4 regions of the Bradyrhizobium sp. ISRA442 genome follow, and region 1 is predicted to be linked to each of the others. Evidence: predicted binding sites of a transcription regulator. Region 1 holds the regulator's gene; each other region holds the start of a gene.

Region 1 (4,782 bases):
CGTGACGCCGAAGCGGCGGTGCGCGAAGAGATCGCCAGCGCGGCCCATGCCGGTCTGCACCTCGTCGAACGCGAGCAACAGGCCGCGCTCGTCGCAGAGCTGGCGCAGCGACTTGAGGAATGCGGGCGTCGCCGAGCGCACGCCGCCCTCACCCTGGATCGGCTCGATCAGGATGCCGGCGGTCTGCGGACCGATCGCCTTCTTGACGGCGTCGAGGTCGCCATGCGGCACCTGGTCGAAGCCTTCCATCGGCGGCCCGAAACCTTCGAGATATTTGGCCGAGCCGGTTGCAGCCAGCGTCGCGAGCGTGCGGCCGTGGAAGGCACCCTCGAAGGTGATCATGCGATAGCGCTCGGGATGACCTTTCGACGCGTGATAGCGGCGCACGACCTTGATGACGCATTCCAGCGCTTCCGCGCCGGAATTGCAGAAGAACACGAAGTCCGCAAAGCTCTCGTTACAGAGGCGCGCCGCAAGACGCTCGCCATCCGGGCTCTGGAACAGGTTCGACATGTGCCAGAGCTTCGTCGCCTGCTCCTGCAACGCCTTGACCAGTGCGGGATGGGCATGGCCGAGCGCGTTGACCGCGACGCCGGAGGTGAAGTCGAGATAGCGCTCGCCATTCGTGGCGATCAGCCAGCAGCCTTCGCCACGCTCGAAACCGATGTCGGCTCTGGCGAAAACAGGAAGCAGATGCGGCGCGGCGCTCTTGGTCATGACTGTCACTTGGTGTTGAGGACGGCCTCAACGCGCATTGCGCAGCGCACCATTGACCGTCCCGGAAAACGAAACGTGCCGCCTTTTCAGGGCGGCACGTAGAACTATCTTATGCTTGGTAGAACGCCTGTCAATGCCGCCGGCAAGCCTCGGGAAACGCAGAATCCGTAGTCTTGCGGTGCCTACTTTGCGGGGTTTTCGTTACGGAACATGTGGAAGCGAGTCGGCGGACTCTTGCGCGTGAGTCACGCCATATTGTAGCGTTTGGGCTGTCAGATACGACATCTCGTGCAGCGGTTCTGATCCTCTAAGTTCTCATGTACCGGCGTAAACGTTCGGGCGCTCTAGTCGCGCCCGGCGAGCCTTAAAGGATTCTGGCGGCACGGGTTTTTCGAGGCTTAGGCATTCGCCGCGAGGGCCAGGGTGGCTGGCGCGCGGCGAGGGAAAGGGTGCAATGACGGTTTTGACATGGTCCGACGATCGCGTCGAGCAGTTGAAAAAGCTCTGGGAGGCTGGACTTTCGGCCAGCCAGATCGCAGCCGAGCTCGGCAATGTGACCCGCAATGCCGTGATCGGCAAGGTGCACAGGCTCGGCCTGTCCGGCCGCGCCAAGAGCCCCTCGTCGGCGGCGCCGCGGCCGCGTAAGGCGCGCCCCGCGCAGCACATGATGCGGGTGGCTCGTCCGATCTCGCGCGGCAACACCGCGCTGGCGCAGGTCTTCGAGGTCGAGGTTGAGCCCGATCCGGTCACCTATGACAACGTCGTGCCGATGAGCCAGCGGCTGTCGCTGCTCGAGCTGAACGAGGCGACCTGCCATTGGCCGGTCGGCGATCCCTCGAGCCCGGATTTCTTCTTCTGCGGCGGCAAGGCGCTCACCGGCCTGCCCTATTGCGCCCAGCACTCGCGCGTCGCCTATCAGCCGGCGGCGGATCGCCGCCGCGCTCCGGCGAAGCCGGGCACGCGCTGAGTTAGCGTTTAGTCGGTGAACTAGGTGCCGTCGTTACACGACGGCACTTCAACTAGCTCGGTGTCGTCCCGGCGAACGCCGGGATCCATAACCACCGGCCGATGTGGTTACGGGGACTCGGAGTTATCATCGTCGCGCGACAACTGCGCCCTGGGGTTATGCGTCTCGGCCTTCGCCGGGACGACGACTGAAAGTGTGGCAACAACCAGCCATCCCGCCCCAGACTTTACGTCTGCTCCGCCTTCGCGAAACGGTCATCCAGCGCATAGCCGGCGCCGCGCACGGTGCGGATCGGATCCTGCTCGCGGCCGAGATTGAGCAGCTTGCGCAGGCGGCCGATGTGCACGTCGACGGTGCGTTCGTCGATGTAGATGTCGCGGCCCCAGACGCTGTCGAGAAGCTGCTCGCGCGAGAACACGCGACCCGGATGCTCGAGGAAAAACTCCAACAGGCGATATTCGGTCGGACCGAGATCGATCGGCCGGCCCGAGCGCGCCACGCGGCGCTTTTCACGATCGAGCTCGATGTCGCCATAGGCGAGCACGGTGGCGAGCCGCTCGGGGCTTGCGCGCCGGAGCAGGCCCTTTACGCGCGCCAAGAGCTCGGGCACCGAGAACGGCTTGACGATATAGTCGTCGGCACCGGTCGCAAGACCCCGCACCCGCTCACTCTCCTCGCCGCGCGCGGTGAGCATGATGATCGGAAGCTGCTTGGTGTCGGGCCTGGTGCGCAAGCGCCGGCACAGCTCGATGCCGGACAGGCCCGGCAGCATCCAGTCGAGCACGATCAGGTCGGGGATATGTTCCTTGAGACGGGTATCGGCGTCGTCGCCGCGCATCACCGTCTCGACGTCATAGCCGTCGCCTTCGAGGTTGTAGCGGAGGAGCTCGGTCAGAGCCTCCTCGTCCTCAACCACCATAATGCGTGCGCCCATGGGGTCGTCGCTCCTTACGTATTCGGGACCGTCGTGGCGAAGGTCGTCATGTCGCCCTTCGGCCGCTTGTCGGCGATGGCCTGACCTTCGATCATGTAAAACACGGTCTCGGCGATGTTGGTGGCATGGTCGCCGATCCGCTCGATGTTCTTGGCGCAGAACATCAGATGGATGCAGAACGAGATGTTGCGCGGATCCTCCATCATATAAGTGAGGAGCTCGCGGAACAGCGAGGTGCAGATGGCGTCGACTTCCTCGTCGCCCTTCCACACCGCCATCGCCGCCGGCAGGTCATGCGCGGCATAGGCGTCAAGCACCGACTTGACCTGCTGCTGCACCAGGTCGGTCATGTGTTCCAGGCCGCGGAACAGCTTTAGCGGATGGAAGTCCGTCTCCAGCGCGGCGACGCGCTTGCCCATGTTCTTGGCAAGGTCGCCGATGCGCTCGAGGTCGGTCGCCACGCGCATCGCACCAACGATCTCGCGCAGGTCGATCGCCATCGGCTGACGGCGGGCGATGGTGAGCACGGCACGCTCCTCGATACGCTTCTGCAGCGCGTCGAGCTCGACGTCGGTGGCGACGACGCGCTGGCCGAGCGCGACGTCGCGGCGGATCAGCGCATCGACGGAATCGACGATCATGCGCTCGGCAATCCCGCCCATCTCTGCGACCAGTCGAGTGAGCTCCTGAAGGTCGGTGTCGAAGGCCTTTGCGGTGTGTTCGGAACCCATATCCTGTCTCCTCAGCCGAACCGGCCGGTGATGTAATCCTGCGTACGCCGATCGCTCGGCGACGTGAAGATCTTGCTGGTGTCGTCGAACTCGATCAGCTCGCCGAGATACATGAAGGCGGTCTTGTCGGAAACGCGCGCCGCTTGCTGCATGTTATGGGTGACGATCGCGATCGTGTAGTTCTCGGACAGCTCCTGGATCAGCTCCTCGACCTTGGCGGTCGAGATCGGGTCGAGCGCCGAGCAGGGCTCGTCGAACAGGATCACTTCGGGGCGCACCGCGACGGTGCGCGCGATGCAGAGGCGCTGCTGCTGGCCGCCGGAGAGCGAGAGGCCCGAGGCGTTGAGCTTGTCCTTGACCTCGTTCCAGAGCGCGCCGCCGCGCAGCGCCTTCTCGACGCGGTCGTCCATCTCCGACTTCGAGATCTTCTCATAGAGGCGGATGCCGAAGGCGATGTTCTCGTAGATCGTCATCGGGAACGGCGTCGGCTTCTGGAACACCATGCCGACGCGGGCCCGCAGCAGGTTGAGATCGAGCTTGGGGTCGAGAATGTTGGTCTGGTCGAGCATGAGCTGACCGGTCACACGCTGGCCCGGATAGAGATCATACATCCGATTGAAGATGCGCAGCAGGGTCGACTTGCCGCAGCCCGACGGACCGATGAACGCCGTGACGCGGTTGGTGCCGAGCGTCAGGTTGATGTTCTTCAGCGCGTGGTGTTCGCCGTAATAGAAGTTGAGGTTGCGAACCGTCACCTTGGCCGGGGCCTCCGGCAGCGGTTGCGACGCCAGGTGACCGTTGGAACTCACGGATACGGACAGGTCGGTCATTTTGCGGTCCTCTCGGCGCCAAGGATGCGCGCGCCAATGTTCAGGGCAAGCACGGTGAGCGTGATCAGCAGCGCGCCGCTCCAGGCGAGTTGCTTCCAGTAGGCGTACGGGCTCTGCACGAAGTTGTTGATGGTGACCGGCAGGTTCGCTATCGTCTTGTTCAGGCTCAGGCTGAAGAACTGGTTCGACAGCGCAGTGAACAGCAGCGGCGCAGTCTCGCCGGCGACGCGGGCGGTCGCGAGCAGCACGCCGGTGATGAGGCCGGAGCGCGCCGCGCGATAGGCGATCCGCTTGATCACCAATGAACGCGGCAGGCCCAGTGCCGAGGCCGCCTCACGCAGCGCGTTCGGCACCAGGAGCAGCATGTCCTCGGTCGTGCGTAGCACCACCGGGATCACGATCACGGCGAGCGCGAGGCTGCCGGCGATCGCCGAGAAGCCGCGCATCGGCACCACCACCGCGCCGTAGATGAACAGGCCGATGATGATCGAGGGTGCGCTGAGCAGGATGTCGTTGATGAAACGGATGACCGAGGTCAGCTTGTCATTGCGGCCGTACTCGGCGAGATAGGTGCCGGCGAACAGGCCGAGCGGCGCACCGATG
Region 2 (4,782 bases), on a different contig from region 1:
TTCATCGGCTCGACCGCATTGGCCTCTGCGAATTCCTGACGCAGCTTGCGCAGCAGGCCGAGCTCGGACTGGAAGTCGACATAGTGCGGCAGCTTCAGATGCTCGACGAAGCCGGTCGCCTGGACGTTGTCCGAATGCGACATCACGAATTCCTCGTCCTGCGCCGGCGCCCCCACCTCCTCGCCGAGCTCGCGCGCCCGGAGCGCACGGTCGACCAGCGCCATCGACATGGTCTTGCGCTCGCTCTGGCCGAAGGCGAGGCCATAGCCGCGGGTGAAGCACGGCGCCTCGGTGGCCGAACCCTTGAACTGGTTGACCATCTGGCATTCGGTGAGTTCGATAGCGCCGAGCGGCACCGCGAAACCGACGTCCTCCGCGAAGAATTCGACCTCGACTTCGCCAAACCGGATCTCGCCGGCGAAAGGATGGTTGCGGCCGTAGCCGCGCTGGGTTGAATAGCCCATCGCCAGCAGAAAGCCTTCGTCACCGCGCGCCAGATTCTGCAGGCGCAGGTCGCGATCGGCCGGGAAGTTCAGCGGCTCGCGCGTGAGATCGCCGACGCTTGCGCCCTCTTCGGCTTGCGGCGAGGACTCGATCAGTCCGTCGCGGCCCAGAATGTCGGTCACACGCGGCGTGGCCGCGGGCGACGCTTCCGCCGTCGCCGGCACCTCCGGTACAAATCCCTCTGCCAGAGTCGGATCGAGCAGGCGATGCGTATAGTCGAAGGTCGGCCCGAGAATCTGGCCGCCCGGAATGTCCTTGAAGGTCGATGATACCCGCCGCTGCACCCGCATCGCGCCGGTGTCGATCGGCTCGCTCGCGCCGAAGCGCGGCAGGGTGGCGCGAAAGGCGCGGACCAGGAAGATCGCCTCGATCAGATCGCCGCGCGCCTGCTTGATCGCGAGCGCCGCGAGCTCGCGGTCATAGAGCGACCCCTCGCTCATGACGCGGTCGACGGCGAGGCCGAGCTGCTCGGATATCTGATCGAGCGTGACCTCCGGAACGCTCCGGTCGCCGCGCCGCGCATGGGCCAGCAGGCGATGGGCGTTCTCGATGGCGCGTTCGCCGCCTTTGACTGCGACATACATGCTTCTAGTTTCCCTTGTTCGCGACACGCGTGGTGCGCGGGATCGCAACCACGGCTTCTTCCGCGACCAGCACCACGTCGATGCCGCGCGGGAACAGCGCCTCGTTGATGCGCAGCCGCTCGAACAGATCGGCAGGCCGGATCGCCGCCTGGAGCGTCGCAACCCCATCGATTCCCGGGCCACGCAGCTCGAAAGCGCGCCCCGCGTCGAGGCTGTCGACTTGAAGGATCAGTGTGGTTGAACGATCCGGATACTCGCTGGAGCCGAGCGCAAAGCGCTCGAGCGGCGGCAGCGCCGAACCGTCGGCGATCAGCGCGAAAGCGGCAATCGAGGAATCCTGCACGACCGGCGCGCCGGTGTGAAACTTCAGCCACTTCACCGTGTCGGAACTTTCCGACATCCGTGCATCAAGCCAGAGCGGCGTATCGTGATCGAACAGCGTCAGCGCGATCGCGGCCGTGCCGCGCATCATTGCGCCAGGCGTCCCCGCCGCCGGCACGATGCGCTGGACCGAACCCGGACGCGCCATCGCATCCATGACGGAGCGAAATGTCGATTGCGCCGACAAGACCTTGTCGGCGAACCCCGGCGGCAATTCCGCAATCCTGGTCATGGCCTCATCCCTCACCGCGCACCATTGTGTAGAAATCAACCTTCGTTGCGGCGGTCTCCTCCGCCACACTCTTGCGTCGTGCCAGAAGATCCTCGCGCAGCGGCGCAATGACGTCCCGCTCAACAGCCGCACCGAAATCCCTCGACTGCACCAGCGCGTCACACAGCGCGATCAGCCTCGCCTTCTCGCGGTCGCGTCCCAGCGTGTAGCCGAAGCCGACCTCGCCGCTCGCAAGCCGCACCGCCGCGCGCGACACCGTCGCTTCGCCGAGATTGAACGGCGCACCGTCACCGCCGACCCGGCCGCGCAGCATCACAAGGCCGTTTTCGGCCTCGCGCAGATCCTGATGGTCCGGCAGGGCGAGAGTACGGAGGCGAGCGGCGATCTCGCCCGCCTCCGCGTGCGCCAGCACGGCCATCGCGGCCTTGCGCTGGGCTTGCTGGTCGTTGTGCTGGGTCACCGGATCCACCGAACTTGCCGAATTCAAGTTGTCTATGATAATAGACAACTTGATAAGGGAAGGCCATGACTGTTTCGTGACAAGTGTATGATTTGTGGGATAGCCTGCCCGGCGACATGAGTATGCAGGACACCGCCTCTTCCGGCGTCGCGTTGTGGCGCCTCGTGGCCGACGGCATCGAGCGCGGCATTGCCGACGGCCGCTTTGCCGCCGGGGAAAAGCTGCCGGGCGAGATGGAGATCGCTGAAACTTATCGCGTGAACCGCCACACCGTACGGCGCGCGCTCGCGGCACTTGCGGAGCGCGGCCTGGTGCGGGCCGAGCGCGGCAGCGGAACCTATGTCGAGGCGCAGCGCCTTGCCTACCCGCTGCGTTCGCGCACGCGCTTCTCCGAGATCGTCGGCGCCGGCGGTCGCGAGCCGCGCGGTCAGTTGATCGGGGCGTCGCAGGACGTCGCAACGCGTGAACTGGCGCGAGAGCTCGGCCTGAAGGTCGGCGCACCGCTGGTCCGGATCGAGGCTATACGCCTCGCCGATCGCACGCCGATCTGCGTCTCCACCACCTGGCTGTCAGCAGAGCTGTTTCCGAATGCAGGAACCGTGTTCGCGGCCACGCGCTCGATGACAAAACTGCTCGAGCATTACGGCGTCCGCGACTATCACCGCGGCGCGACCCGGATCACGGCCGGCATCGTGGATGCGACCGACGCCGCGCGGCTCGATCTGGCGCTCGGCCGGCCGATCCTCGTGGTCGACGCAACCGACCTCGATCTCGACGGCAAGCCGCTGGTGACCAAGCACTCGCGTTTTGCCGCGGAGCGCGTCGAGTTTCTGGTGGAGAACGGGTGAAGTGCCTGTTCTCCCTCTCCCCGTTCTTACGGGGAGAGGGTTGGGGTGAGGGGCTCTATCCACGAAAACGGTGCGAGTGAGACTCGCGGAAGCTCCCCCTCACCCGGATGGCATCTTCGATGCAATCCGGCCTCTCCCCGCAGGCGGGGAGAGGCGAAGGAAAACACGCTAAGCCACCGCCCGCCGCCCGATGATGGCGAAGCGGAGTTTTCCCGAGATGAAATCGATCGCGGCGACCGCAACCAGGATCATCAGGATCAGGAACGATACCTTCTGCCATTCCAGCACGCGGATCTGCTCGGCGAGCTGGAGGCCGATGCCGCCGGCACCGACGATGCCGATGATGGTGGCCGAGCGCGTGTTCGATTCGATGAAATAGAGCACCTGGCCGGCGATCACCGGCAGCACCTGCGGCATCAGGCCGAACCTGATCTCGTGCAGCGCACTGCCGCCGGAGGCGCGGATCCCTTCGACCTGCTTCTGGTCGGCACCCTCGATCGCCTCCGAGAACAGCTTGCCGAAGGCGCCGAAATCCGACACCGCGATCGCGAGCACGCCGGCGAACGGACCGAGGCCGACGACATTGATCCAGACCAGCGCCCAGATCAGCGTATCGACGCCACGGATCGAATCGAGGAAGCGCCGCACCGGAAAGCGCAGGATATTCGACGGCACCACGTTCCGCGCGGCAAGCAGGCTCACGGGAAGCGCGAACAGCGCGGCGAGCGTGGTACCGAGCAGCGCGATCGACAACGTCTCGCCCAGCGCCTGCAGATAGATCGGCAGAGACGAGCCGGGATCCGGCGGGATCATCATCAGGCTGATCCAGCCGAGCTGACCGAGACCGGCGACGAAGCGCGACGGCGAGAAATCGAGATCGACGAGGCCATACACCAGAAGCGCGAGCGCCGCGGCAATCATCGCCGGGGTCGCAAGGCGCGCCGAAGCCGGCCGCTCGAACACATCGGGATAGCGCGCGCGAAGCTGTGCGGTGTCGACCTCCTGAGGCTTGCTCACGTCCGCGCCTCCTTGCCGAACAGGCGGCTGCGCAGCCAGCCGGTCGTGATGTCGATGATGAAGACCGTCACGATGATGGTGAGCAGGATCGCGCTGACGTCCGAATAGTAGAACTTGCGGATTGCGACGACGAGCTCCTGACCGATGCCGCCGGCGCCGACGAAGCCCATCACGGAGGCTTCGCGGACGTTGATCTCGAAGCGCAGCAGCGCGTAGCTGGCATAGCCCGCGGTCACCTGGGGCACGACGGCGAAGCGCATGCAGGAGAGCCAGCTCGCGCCGGTCGAGCGGATGCCCTCGACCGGCTTCATGTCGGCGTTCTCGACGATCTCCGAGAACAGCTTGCCGAGCGCACCGGTGGAGTGGATCGCGATCGCGAGCACACCCGCCATCGGCCCGAGGCCGAAGGCGATGACGAAGACCAGGGCAAACACGATGCCCGGGACGGTGCGAGCGAATTCGAGCAGGCGCCGTACCACGAAGCGCAGCCAGGGCGCCGGCGAGGTGTTCTCCGCCGCGACGAAGTTCAGGGCAAAGGCGAGGGTCGCGCCGATCAGCGTGCCGACATAGCTGATCAGCAGGGTCTCCGCCAACATCTTCAACCATTTGCGCCAGCCCCACAGCCACTCGCCAACATCGGTCCAGACGCGCTGGCCGCTGTCGAGCGTGAGAATGCGATCGAAATAGCTGACGAAGTTGCCGAAATAGGTGAAGAGAGTGCGCAGGTTCACTTCCGCGCCAATCGCTGACAGGACC
Region 3 (4,782 bases), on a different contig from region 1:
CGATTTCCATCGGGTCCCCGGCGACACGCCCCATGTCGACACCAATCTCGGTGCCGGCGAGATCATCACGGCGATCGAACTGCCGCCGCGCGGCTTTGCCCATCACTACAGCTATCTGAAAGTCCGCGACCGACTGTCCTATGCCTTCGCCCTGGTCTCTGTGGCGGCGGCGCTCGAACTCGACGGCAACGCGATCAGGGAGGCGCGCCTGGCGCTCGGCGGCGTAGCCCACAAGCCCTGGCGCAGCCTTGAGGCCGAAACGGCGTTGCGCGGCCAGGCAGCAACAGTGGATCATTTCTCTCGTGCTGCGGACGTCCTGCTGCAGAGCGCAAAGTCGTATGCGCATAACGGTTTCAAGATCGAGCTCGCGCGCCGCGCCATCGTTCGAACGCTGATGCAGGCCGCGAACGCCACGCCGCAGTCGCAGGCTCACAAGAAGATCGCGTGAGGGACCGATGAACGCCTATGTCGGAACACCAACATCCCGCGTCGATGGTCGGGCCAAGGTCACCGGCGCCGCCAAATATGCTGGCGAATTCGCCGCCGACGGACTCCTCCACGGCGTAGCCGTCGCAGCCACCATTCCCCGCGGGCGCATAGCCCGCCTCGACACCAGCGAGGCGCTGAATGTGAAGGGCGTGATCGACGTGCTCACCCATGCGCATCGTCCGCCGCTCGCCGACAAGGACGAGGCCTGGAAGGATGAGGTGGCGCCGGAGGAAGGATCGCCGTTCCGTCCGCTCTATGATGACAGCATCAAATTCAACGGCCAGCCGATCGCACTGGTCGTGGCGGAGGACTGGGAGACCGCGAAATTCGCCGCAACGCTGGTGCGCGTCGACTATCAGGAGGAGCAGGCGTTTGCCACCGATCTCGAAGCCGAGCGCAACAAGGCGACCAAGGTGAAGCAGCCGAACAAGCCGCGCGGCGACGCCGCTAGCGCGCTTGCCGGCGCGGCCGTGCGGCACGAAGCGGACTACTTCATTCCGACCGAACATCACAATCCGATGGAGCTCTTTGCGACTACGGCCGTCTGGGACGGCAACGGCAGGCTCACGGTCTACGACAAGACGCAAGGCGTGCAGAACGTCCACAAATTTCTGTGCAGCGTGTTCGACAAGAAGCCGAACGACATCCGTGTGATCTCGCCCTATGTCGGCGGCGCCTTCGGCTCCGGCCTGCGGCCGCAATATCAGGTCGTGCTTGCAACACTTGCCGCGCTCGCGCTGAAGCGCTCAGTGCGCGTCGTGCTGACTCGTCAGCAGATGTATGGGCTCGGCCACCGGCCAGCGACGATCGAGCGCGTCGGGCTCGGCGCCAAGCCCGACGGCACGCTCGAAGCGGTCACGCACGAGGCCACGGCCGTCACCTCACGCTACGAGGATTTTGCGCGCAACGACAGCAGTTGGGCGGAACAGCTCTACAAGAGCCCGAACAGCCGCTATTCCCACAAGCTCGTCCGCCTCGATGTCTCCACGCCCTGCGACATGCGCGCGCCCGGCGCGGCTTCGGGCGTCTGCGCGCTTGAATGCGCTATGGACGAGTTGGCGGTCGCGCTCAAGCTCGACCCGATCGAACTGCGACTGAAGTGCTACTCGGATCGCGACCAGAGCGAAGATCTCCCCTACACCAGCAAGCAGCTACGCGAATGCTACGCCCGTGGCGCCGAGGCCTTCGGGTGGAGCAGGCGCAATCCCGCCGCCCGCTCGATGCGTGATGGCGAGGAGCTGGTCGGCTGGGGCATGGCGACAGGCGTCTGGGAGGCGCTGCAGGTGCCGGTCGCAGCCCGCATCGTGCTGACCGCCAATGGCCATGCCGAGGTCTCCTGCGCGGCGTCCGACATCGGCACCGGCACTTACACGATCGTGGCGCAGGTGGCGGCAGATGCGCTCGGACTGCCGATCGAGAACATCGGCGTCAAGCTCGCCGATTCGACCTTGCCGCAGGCTCCCGTCGAGGGCGGCTCCTGGATGGCTGCATCGAGCGCGCATGCGGTGCTGGGAGCGGCCGAGGACATTCGCCAGGATCTCGCGCGTCTTGCCAGCGCGATGCCTGCCTCGCCGCTCGCCGGCGTCGATGCCGCCGATGTCATCCTGATCGACGGCACGATCGCCAGCAACGGCGAGAAGAGCCGCGCGGTCTCGATCACAGATGCGATGCGCTACGGCAAGCTCGAGCGGATGGAGAAGCAAAAGCTCAACCAGTTCGCGGGGGACAAGTCGCACGCGCGCAACACGCATTCGGCTGTCTTCGCCGAGGTGAAGGTGGACGAGCAGCTCGGCGTCATCCGCGTGACCCGGATGGTCAGCGCGGTCGCGGCCGGGCGGATCCTGAACACCAAGACCGGCCGCAGCCAGATCATGGGCGGCGTGGTCTGGGGGATCGGGATGGCCCTGCACGAGGAGACGGTGATGGATCACCGCTTCGGCCGGATCATGAACCCGAATATCGCCGAGTACCACATCCCCGTGAATGCCGACGTTCACGACATCGACGTGATCTTCGTCGAAGAGCGCGACGACCACATCAACGCCCTGGGCGTCAAGGGCCTGGGCGAGATCGGCATCGTCGGAGTCCCCGCGGCGATCGCGAATGCCGTCTATCACGCCACCGGCAAGCGCATCCGCCGCTTCCCGATCACGCTGGACAAGCTCCTCGCCTGACGCGCCGGGTCAGTGTTCCCGGCGGCTGACGGGTGTGAGGCCAGCCCCTGTCATCCAACTGTCATCGAATGTGCCGAGACCTGTTTGCTCTGGCACATTCGGGACCTGACATGGACTATTTCAAGCGCTTCAACTTCCTGTTCGCCGCACCGGTGTTCGACGCCGATGACCTCGAAGGCATCCGCTTCAACCAGATCATCGAGGAGATCCAGCGCTCCGGCTTCGAGGTGGTCCGCGCCCGCAAGCTGGAGGACGCCGAGATCGCGGTGCAGACCGATGCCGCGATCGGCTGCATGGTGGTGGACTGGGGCAAGAAGGGCCTAGAGGGCAAGACCTCGGCGCTGATCAACCTGATGCGCCGTCGCGGCCTCGATTTTCCGATCATCCTCCTGATCCGGCGCAAGCGGTTCGAGGACCTGCCGGTCGAAGTGCTCGACTTCATCGACGGCTACGTCTTCCTGTCCGAGGAGACCCCGCCCTTCATCGCCAAGAACCTGATCAGCCGACTCAAGCAGTATGCCGAGACGCTGAAGACGCCCTTCTTCGGCGCGCTGGTCGACTATGCCGAGGAAGGCAACCAGCTCTGGACCTGCCCGGGCCACAATGGCGGCATGTTCTACAGCCGCAGCCCGATCGGCCGCGTCTTCGTCGAGCATCTCGGCGAGTCCGTGTTCCGCGACGATCTGGACAATTCCGTGCTCGACCTCGGCGACCTCCTCACCCATGAAGGCCCGGCGCTGAAGGCACAGAAAGAGGCGGCCGCGATCTTCGGCGCGGAAAAGACCTATTTCGTGCTCAACGGCACTTCGACCTCCAACAAGGTCGCGCTCGGCGCGCTCGTCACCGACGGCGATCTCGTGCTGTTCGACCGCAACAACCACAAGGCCGCCCATCACGGCGCGCTGATGATCAACGGCGGCATCCCCGTCTATGTCCCAACCATTCGCAACGCCTGGGGCCTGATCGGCCCGATGCGCTGGGACGCGCTCGACGAGAAGGCCCTGCGCGAGGCGATCCGCAACCATCCGCTGGTCCAGGACCGCGACGCCTGGCGCAGGGAGCGGCCGTTCCGCGTCGCCGTGGTCGAGCAGTGTACCTATGACGGCTCGATCCACAGCGCCGAGATGATCTTGAACCGCATCGGCCATCTCTGTGAGTACATCCTGTTCGACGAGGCCTGGGCCGGCTTCATGAAGTTCCACCCGCTCTATGCCGGCCGCTTCGCGATGGGGCTGTCGAACCTTTCTCCGGATGCGCCGGGCATCATCGCAACGCAGTCGACCCACAAGCAACTTGCCAGCTTTTCGCAGGCCTCCCAGATCCACATCAGAGACCGTCACATCCGCGGCCAGAAGCGACGCGTCGAGCACCGCCGCTTCAACGAGAGTTTTATGCAGCACGCCTCGACCTCGCCGTTCTATCCGCTGTTCGCCTCCCTCGATGTCGGCGCGCAGATGATGAAGGGACGCTCCGGCGAGGTGTTGTGGGATGACACGATCCGACTCGGCATCGAGTTGCGCAAGAAGATCCGCGCCATGGGCCGCGAGTTCGAGGAGAAGGAGCAGAATCCCGAGCGCCGCTGGTTCTTCGAACCCTTCGTCCCCGATCGCATCGCCATTCCCGATGTCAGCCGCCCCGGCGCCGTGCACAACGTCGCCTGGGAGACGCTTTCGACCGACGAGCTCGCTACCAATCCCGCTTTGTGGCAACTCGCCCCTGACGATACCTGGCACGGTTTTCCCGGCATGACCGAGGGCTTTGCCATGACCGATCCGAACAAGCTGACGCTGCTCACGCCCGGCTTCGATCGCGCCACCGGCGCCTATGCCGATCACGGCATCCCGGCGCCGGTCGTCGCGCAATTCCTGCGCGAGAACCGCATCGTTCCCGAGAAGAATGACCTCAACTCCCTGCTCTTCCTGCTCACCCCGGGCGTCGAGGCGAGCAAGGCCGGCACGCTGATCTCCGGCCTCGTCGCCTTCAAGAAGCTGCACGACGACAATGCGCTTCTGGCGGACGCCATTCCGGAGTTCTATCAGCGGCGGCAGCCGCGCTATGCCGGCGTGCGGCTGCGCGACCTCTGCGCCGAGATGCACCGCTTCTTCCGCGCCGCCGATGT
Region 4 (4,782 bases), on a different contig from region 1:
CGCCAGCGCCTCGCCGTGCTTCTCGCCCAGAAAAATCGCCTCCGGATAGGCCTCTTCGAGCGACGCGCGCGCCGGGCCGTCGCCGACGATCACCTTGGTGCCAGGCAGGTCGAGCGCGAGGAAGGCCTCGAGATTCTTCTCCACCGCCACGCGGCCGACCGAGAGGAACACCGGCGCCGGCAGGCAGAGATCGATCGCGCGCGGGTGGAACAACCCGGTGTCCACGCCGCGCGGCCACAGCACGACATTGTCGAAGCCGCGCTCGCCGAGCTCACGGGCCAGCGCCGGCGTCGCCGCCATCACGGCGCTGCTCGCGCCATGAAAGCGGCGCAGCGCCCGCCAGATCAGGGAGCCCGGAACCGGCACCCTGGCGCGCACATATTCGGGAAAGCGGGTGTGGAAGCTGGTCGTGAACGGCAGCTTGCGCTGGCGGCAATAGCGGCGGACCATCAGGCCGATCGGCCCTTCCGTCGCGATATGGATGCTGTCGGGCCGAGCCTCCTCGATCAGCCTCGCGATTCTGGCCGGGCGCGGCACGGCGAGCCGCACGTCGCGATAGCTCGGCATGGCAAAGGTGCGGAACGATTGCGGTGTGAGGAACGCGAACTCGACGCCGAGCGCTTTGGCCGCATCGGCCAGCTTGGTCAGCGTCCGAACGACACCGTTGACTTGCGGGTGCCAAGCGTCGGTCGCGACCAGGATGCGCATCAGGCAGCTCTTGCGGCGACTTGGGGGACCTGCGCCGGCTTGTGCAACTGATCCGCCCAGGTGATAATCTCGAAATGGCCGTCGTCATGTTCGACGAGCGCCGTGCAGCTCTCGACCCAGTCACCGCAGTTCATGTAGCGGATGCCGGCCTCGTCGCGGATCACGGCATAGTGGATGTGACCGCAGATCACGCCGTCGGCCTCGTGCCGTCGCGCTTCGGCCGCGAGCGCCTGCTCGAACGCGCCGATGTAATTGACGGCCTTCTTGACCTTCTGCTTCGCCCATTGCGACAGCGACCAGTAGGGCACGCCAAGCATGCGGCGGAAGAAGTTGACGAAGCGATTCATCTGGATCGCGAAGTCGTAGGCCTTGTCGCCGAGATGGGCGAGCCAGCGCGCGTTCTGCACCACGAGGTCGAAGATGTCGCCGTGAATGACGAGATAGCGCTTGCCGTCGGGGCCGGTGTGGACGGTGTTTTCGACGACGTCGATGCCGCCGAAATGCGTGCCGTAATACTTCCGCAGGAACTCGTCGTGATTGCCTGGGATGTAGATGACCTTGGCACCCTTGCGCGCCTTGCGCAGCAGTTTCTGGACGAGGTCGTTATGCGATTGCGGCCAGTGCCAGCTCGACTTCAGCGCCCAGCCGTCGACGATGTCGCCGACGAGGTAGATGGTATCGGCATCATGGTAGCGCAGGAAATCCAGCAGAAGGTCGGCTTGCGAGCCGCGGGCTCCGAGATGGACGTCGGAGATGAACAACGTGCGAAAGCGCCGCTCCGGGCTTTCGTCACTCACATCGTAACTTCCCATGCGCCAGCCTGTAACAATGTCCCGTGACAGGGGGATGACCGATTGAACCCGTGAGCCACCCTCAGATACGAATCAAACTTCGCCTCGCCCTGTCAGCCGGATACCAGCCGCATGCGACAATCAGGCGACATGGTGCCGCAGAGGTCTCCGCAAAATCCCGGGAACCCATAGGTTTATTGGCTTACGAAGGCGGACCGCAGGGCGTATCCCCGGCCGCAATCGCAGCCGGGATCAATAGAACCGGTGGAAATGATGGATCGGCCCATGGCCGTGGCCGACGCTGAAGCGGTCGGCGGCCGCGATCGCCGCGCTGATCCAGGTCTTGGCATTGCGCACGGCCTGCGCGAGATCGTCGCCTTTGGCAAGACCTGCCGCGATCGCCGAGGACAGCGAGCAGCCGGTGCCATGGGTATTTTTGGTGACAACGCGGGGTGCGGCGAGCGCGATCGTGTTTTCCGAATCGACGAGATAATCGATGCTCTCGGCGCCCTCGCCGTGCCCGCCCTTGATCAGCACCGCACGGCAACCGAGCGCCAGCAGGCGACGCCCCTGGCCCTCGATGTCGGTTTTGCTTGCCGCGACCGGCTCATCCAGGAGAGCGGCTGCCTCCGGCAGGTTGGGCGTGATCACCGATGCGAGCGGCATCAGCTTGGTGCGCAGGGCTTCGACGGCCTCGGTGGCGAGCAGGCGATCGCCGGAGGTTGCGACCATCACGGGATCAAGCACAACGTGCCGGGGCGCCCAGCGCGAGAGCGCGGCGCCGATCGCATCAATGCTCGCAGCCTGCGCCACCATGCCGATCTTCACCGCGCCGACGTCGAGATCGGAGAACACCGCGTCGATCTGCGCGGTGACGAAATCGGCCGGCACCGCATGGATGCCGGTGACGCCTTTGGTGTTCTGCGCAGTCAACGCCGTGATGGCGGAGGCGCCAAAGACACCAAGCGCGGCAAAGGTCTTCAGGTCCGCCTGAATGCCGGCGCCGCCGCTCGAATCGGAGCCGGCGATGGTCAGCGCAACGGGCGTCGTCATGCAGCGATTTTCCGCTTTTCGGAGGCCATGATTTGTCCTAGCGCGCATGCCGGGTAGCAAGCAAGCTTGCACCCGGGGGCACCAAGTTCGCTTGCGCCCGGGACAGCAAGTTCGCTTGCTAAATCGGCCCGGTTTTGGCCTATTAGCCGCCAGATCATGCCCTTCGGAGCAACCGCGATGGTTCCTTTTTTCGTCCAGATCAAATGCAAGCTTGGCCAGTCCTACACGGTCGCCAACGCGCTCGCCGAAGCCGAGATCGCCTCCGAGATCTACTCCACGGCCGGCGACTACGACCTCCTGGTGAAGTTCTACGTCGACAAGGACACTGACATCGGCCACTTCATCAACGAGAAGGTGCAGATCCTGCCGGGCATCCAGGACACCCACACCATCATCACCTTCAAGGCTTTCGGGAGCGGCTAGGGCTGGGGCGCTAGCCGCCCTCCTTGCGCTTCGGCGGCGTCGGTCCATCGACCGGCGGGAGCGACTTGACGTACTCGGCGATCGCCGCAAGATCGGCTTCCGACAATAGCGAGGTGTTCTTGATCACCCGCCTCATCGCGCCGCCGGCGCTGTCACCGTCGGGCAGTTCGCCGGTCTCCAGGAAATAGGCGATATCCTTCGCGCTCCAGTCGCCAAGGTGCTTCTGGGTGATGTTGGGAATCCAGCCCTCTCCTTCCGGATTGGGACCGCCGGCAAAGCGCTCTCCAGCGATGATGCCGCCGAGAACATTGCGCGGGCTGTGACATTCCGCGCAATGGCCAAAGCTGTTCACGAGATAGGCGCCGCGATTCCATTGCGCCGACTGCGCACCGTCAGGCGTGAAGGATTTTCCGTCCATGAACAGGAGCTTCCAGATGCCGACATTACGGCGGATGTCGAAGGGGAAGCGGATGTCATGGTCGCGCACCTTGCCCGCAACCGGCGGAAGTGTCTTTAGATAGGCAAAGAGATCGAGCACGTCCTCGCGCTTGGCATGCCGATAGGACGTGTAGGGGAAGGCCGGAAAATAATGTTGTCCGGCCGGCGACACCCCCTTCATGACAGCGTTGACGAAGTCTGCTTCGTTCCATCGTCCGATGCCATCGTTGGTATCGGGCGAGATGTTGGGCGCGTAGAACGTTCCGAAGGGTGAGCCGATCGCGACGCCGCCGCCGAGCCGCGTGCGGTCGGGCTGTTCGGGCACGGCATGGCATGAGGCGCAGCCACCGGCGTTGAACATCTCCTCGCCGTTCGCAAGGTTCGGCGTGTGAGCAGGTGCCGTGGTGACAAAGCCCACGGCCGGCGCGCTGAGCCACCAGTAGACCCCTGTTGTGGCAATCACTGCGAACAGCGCCACGGAAATTGTTCGTTGCAACATGCGGTCCATCCACGCGTTGTGTCGAAGCTAGGACCGCTGTCGCTGCAACTCCAGCCACGAAGAATTTAGCCCGTCCCCGCAGGAAACGGGAATAAACTGAAACGCAGGCTGTTGGAAGTTTGGCAAGCTAATGAGGCCACCAGGGAGAGTGCCATGAACAAGACCATCATCGCCGTGTTAGCGCTGGGCGCCGTCGCTTTTGCGGGGCCGGCCAGCGCCGAAAAGCTGAAAGCAACGCTCAGCGGCAAGTCCGAGGTGCCGGCCACGACCAGCAGCGGCACCGGGACGGCCGATCTCGACTACGATGCGGCCAGCAAGAAGCTGTCCTGGAAGGTCACCTATTCGGGCCTCTCCGGCCCCGCCACCGCCGCCCATTTCCACGGGCCGGCCGAGTCCGGCAAGAACGCTGGCGTCGCGGTCGCGATCCCCAACGCGACGTCGAGCCCGGTCGAAGGCAGCGCGACGCTCACCGACGCGCAGGCCGCCGATCTCCTCGCCGGCAAGCTCTACGTCAACATTCACACCGCGGCCAATCCGGGCGGCGAGATCCGCGGTCAGGTGACGAAGTAAGCGTTAGCACGCACAGGCCGGGTGCTCGCTTGGAGGCGCCCGGCTATCTTGTAGCCGATGTTTGGGACAGGCTGTGTCTCAGCCTAAGACGTGGCGCGAACATAGTTCAACATCGTCATTGCGAGCGCAGCGAAGCAATCCGGACTGTATCCGCGGAGAGATTCTGGATTGCTTCGCTGCGCTCGCAATGACTGGCTCGCACTTGACGGCGTTTCATGCCGCGCTCAGCGCCTGCGCGAGGTCCGCGATCAGGTCCGACGGATTTTCGATACCAATCGATAGCCGGATCGTGGAATCGAG

What was found. Region 1 encodes PhoB, which activates phosphate uptake and scavenging genes when phosphate is short. Its sites were predicted from a motif close to TGTCATNNANCTGTCAT; they were not measured.
Region 2: the regulator PhoB is predicted to act here: its motif matches at 2,227-2,243, upstream of phnF (phosphonate metabolism transcriptional regulator PhnF).
Region 3: the regulator PhoB is predicted to act here: its motif matches at 2,712-2,728, upstream of MTR72_RS20855 (Orn/Lys/Arg family decarboxylase).
Region 4: the regulator PhoB is predicted to act here: its motif matches at 1,544-1,560, upstream of MTR72_RS30915 (UDP-2,3-diacylglucosamine diphosphatase).

The regions. Positions count from the first base shown of each region.
Region 1 is NZ_JALGCN010000030.1:45,113-49,894, forward strand. Features, by position in the region: gene MTR72_RS36340 (aspartate aminotransferase family protein) at 1-717, opposite strand, end outside; gene MTR72_RS36345 (GcrA family cell cycle regulator) at 1,172-1,684, shown strand; gene phoB (phosphate regulon transcriptional regulator PhoB) at 1,911-2,618, opposite strand; gene phoU (phosphate signaling complex protein PhoU) at 2,633-3,349, opposite strand; gene pstB (phosphate ABC transporter ATP-binding protein PstB) at 3,361-4,179, opposite strand; gene pstA (phosphate ABC transporter permease PstA) at 4,176-4,782, opposite strand, start outside.
Region 2 is NZ_JALGCN010000003.1:71,859-76,640, reverse strand. Features, by position in the region: gene MTR72_RS06555 (carbon-phosphorus lyase complex subunit PhnI) at 1-1,088, opposite strand, end outside; gene phnH (phosphonate C-P lyase system protein PhnH) at 1,093-1,701, opposite strand; gene phnG (phosphonate C-P lyase system protein PhnG) at 1,706-2,170, opposite strand; gene phnF (phosphonate metabolism transcriptional regulator PhnF) at 2,278-3,009, shown strand; gene phnE (phosphonate ABC transporter, permease protein PhnE) at 3,178-4,026, opposite strand; gene phnE (phosphonate ABC transporter, permease protein PhnE) at 4,023-4,782, opposite strand, start outside.
Region 3 is NZ_JALGCN010000009.1:251,664-256,445, forward strand. Features, by position in the region: gene MTR72_RS20845 (FAD binding domain-containing protein) at 1-448, shown strand, start outside; gene MTR72_RS20850 (xanthine dehydrogenase family protein molybdopterin-binding subunit) at 456-2,663, shown strand; gene MTR72_RS20855 (Orn/Lys/Arg family decarboxylase) at 2,774-4,782, shown strand, end outside.
Region 4 is NZ_JALGCN010000020.1:61,520-66,301, forward strand. Features, by position in the region: gene MTR72_RS30910 (glycosyltransferase family 4 protein) at 1-708, opposite strand, end outside; gene MTR72_RS30915 (UDP-2,3-diacylglucosamine diphosphatase) at 708-1,520, opposite strand; gene thiD (bifunctional hydroxymethylpyrimidine kinase/phosphomethylpyrimidine kinase) at 1,752-2,552, opposite strand; gene MTR72_RS30925 (Lrp/AsnC ligand binding domain-containing protein) at 2,730-2,975, shown strand; gene MTR72_RS30930 (cytochrome c) at 2,986-3,912, opposite strand; gene MTR72_RS30935 (CHRD domain-containing protein) at 4,066-4,482, shown strand; gene MTR72_RS30940 (cystathionine gamma-synthase family protein) at 4,696-4,782, opposite strand, start outside.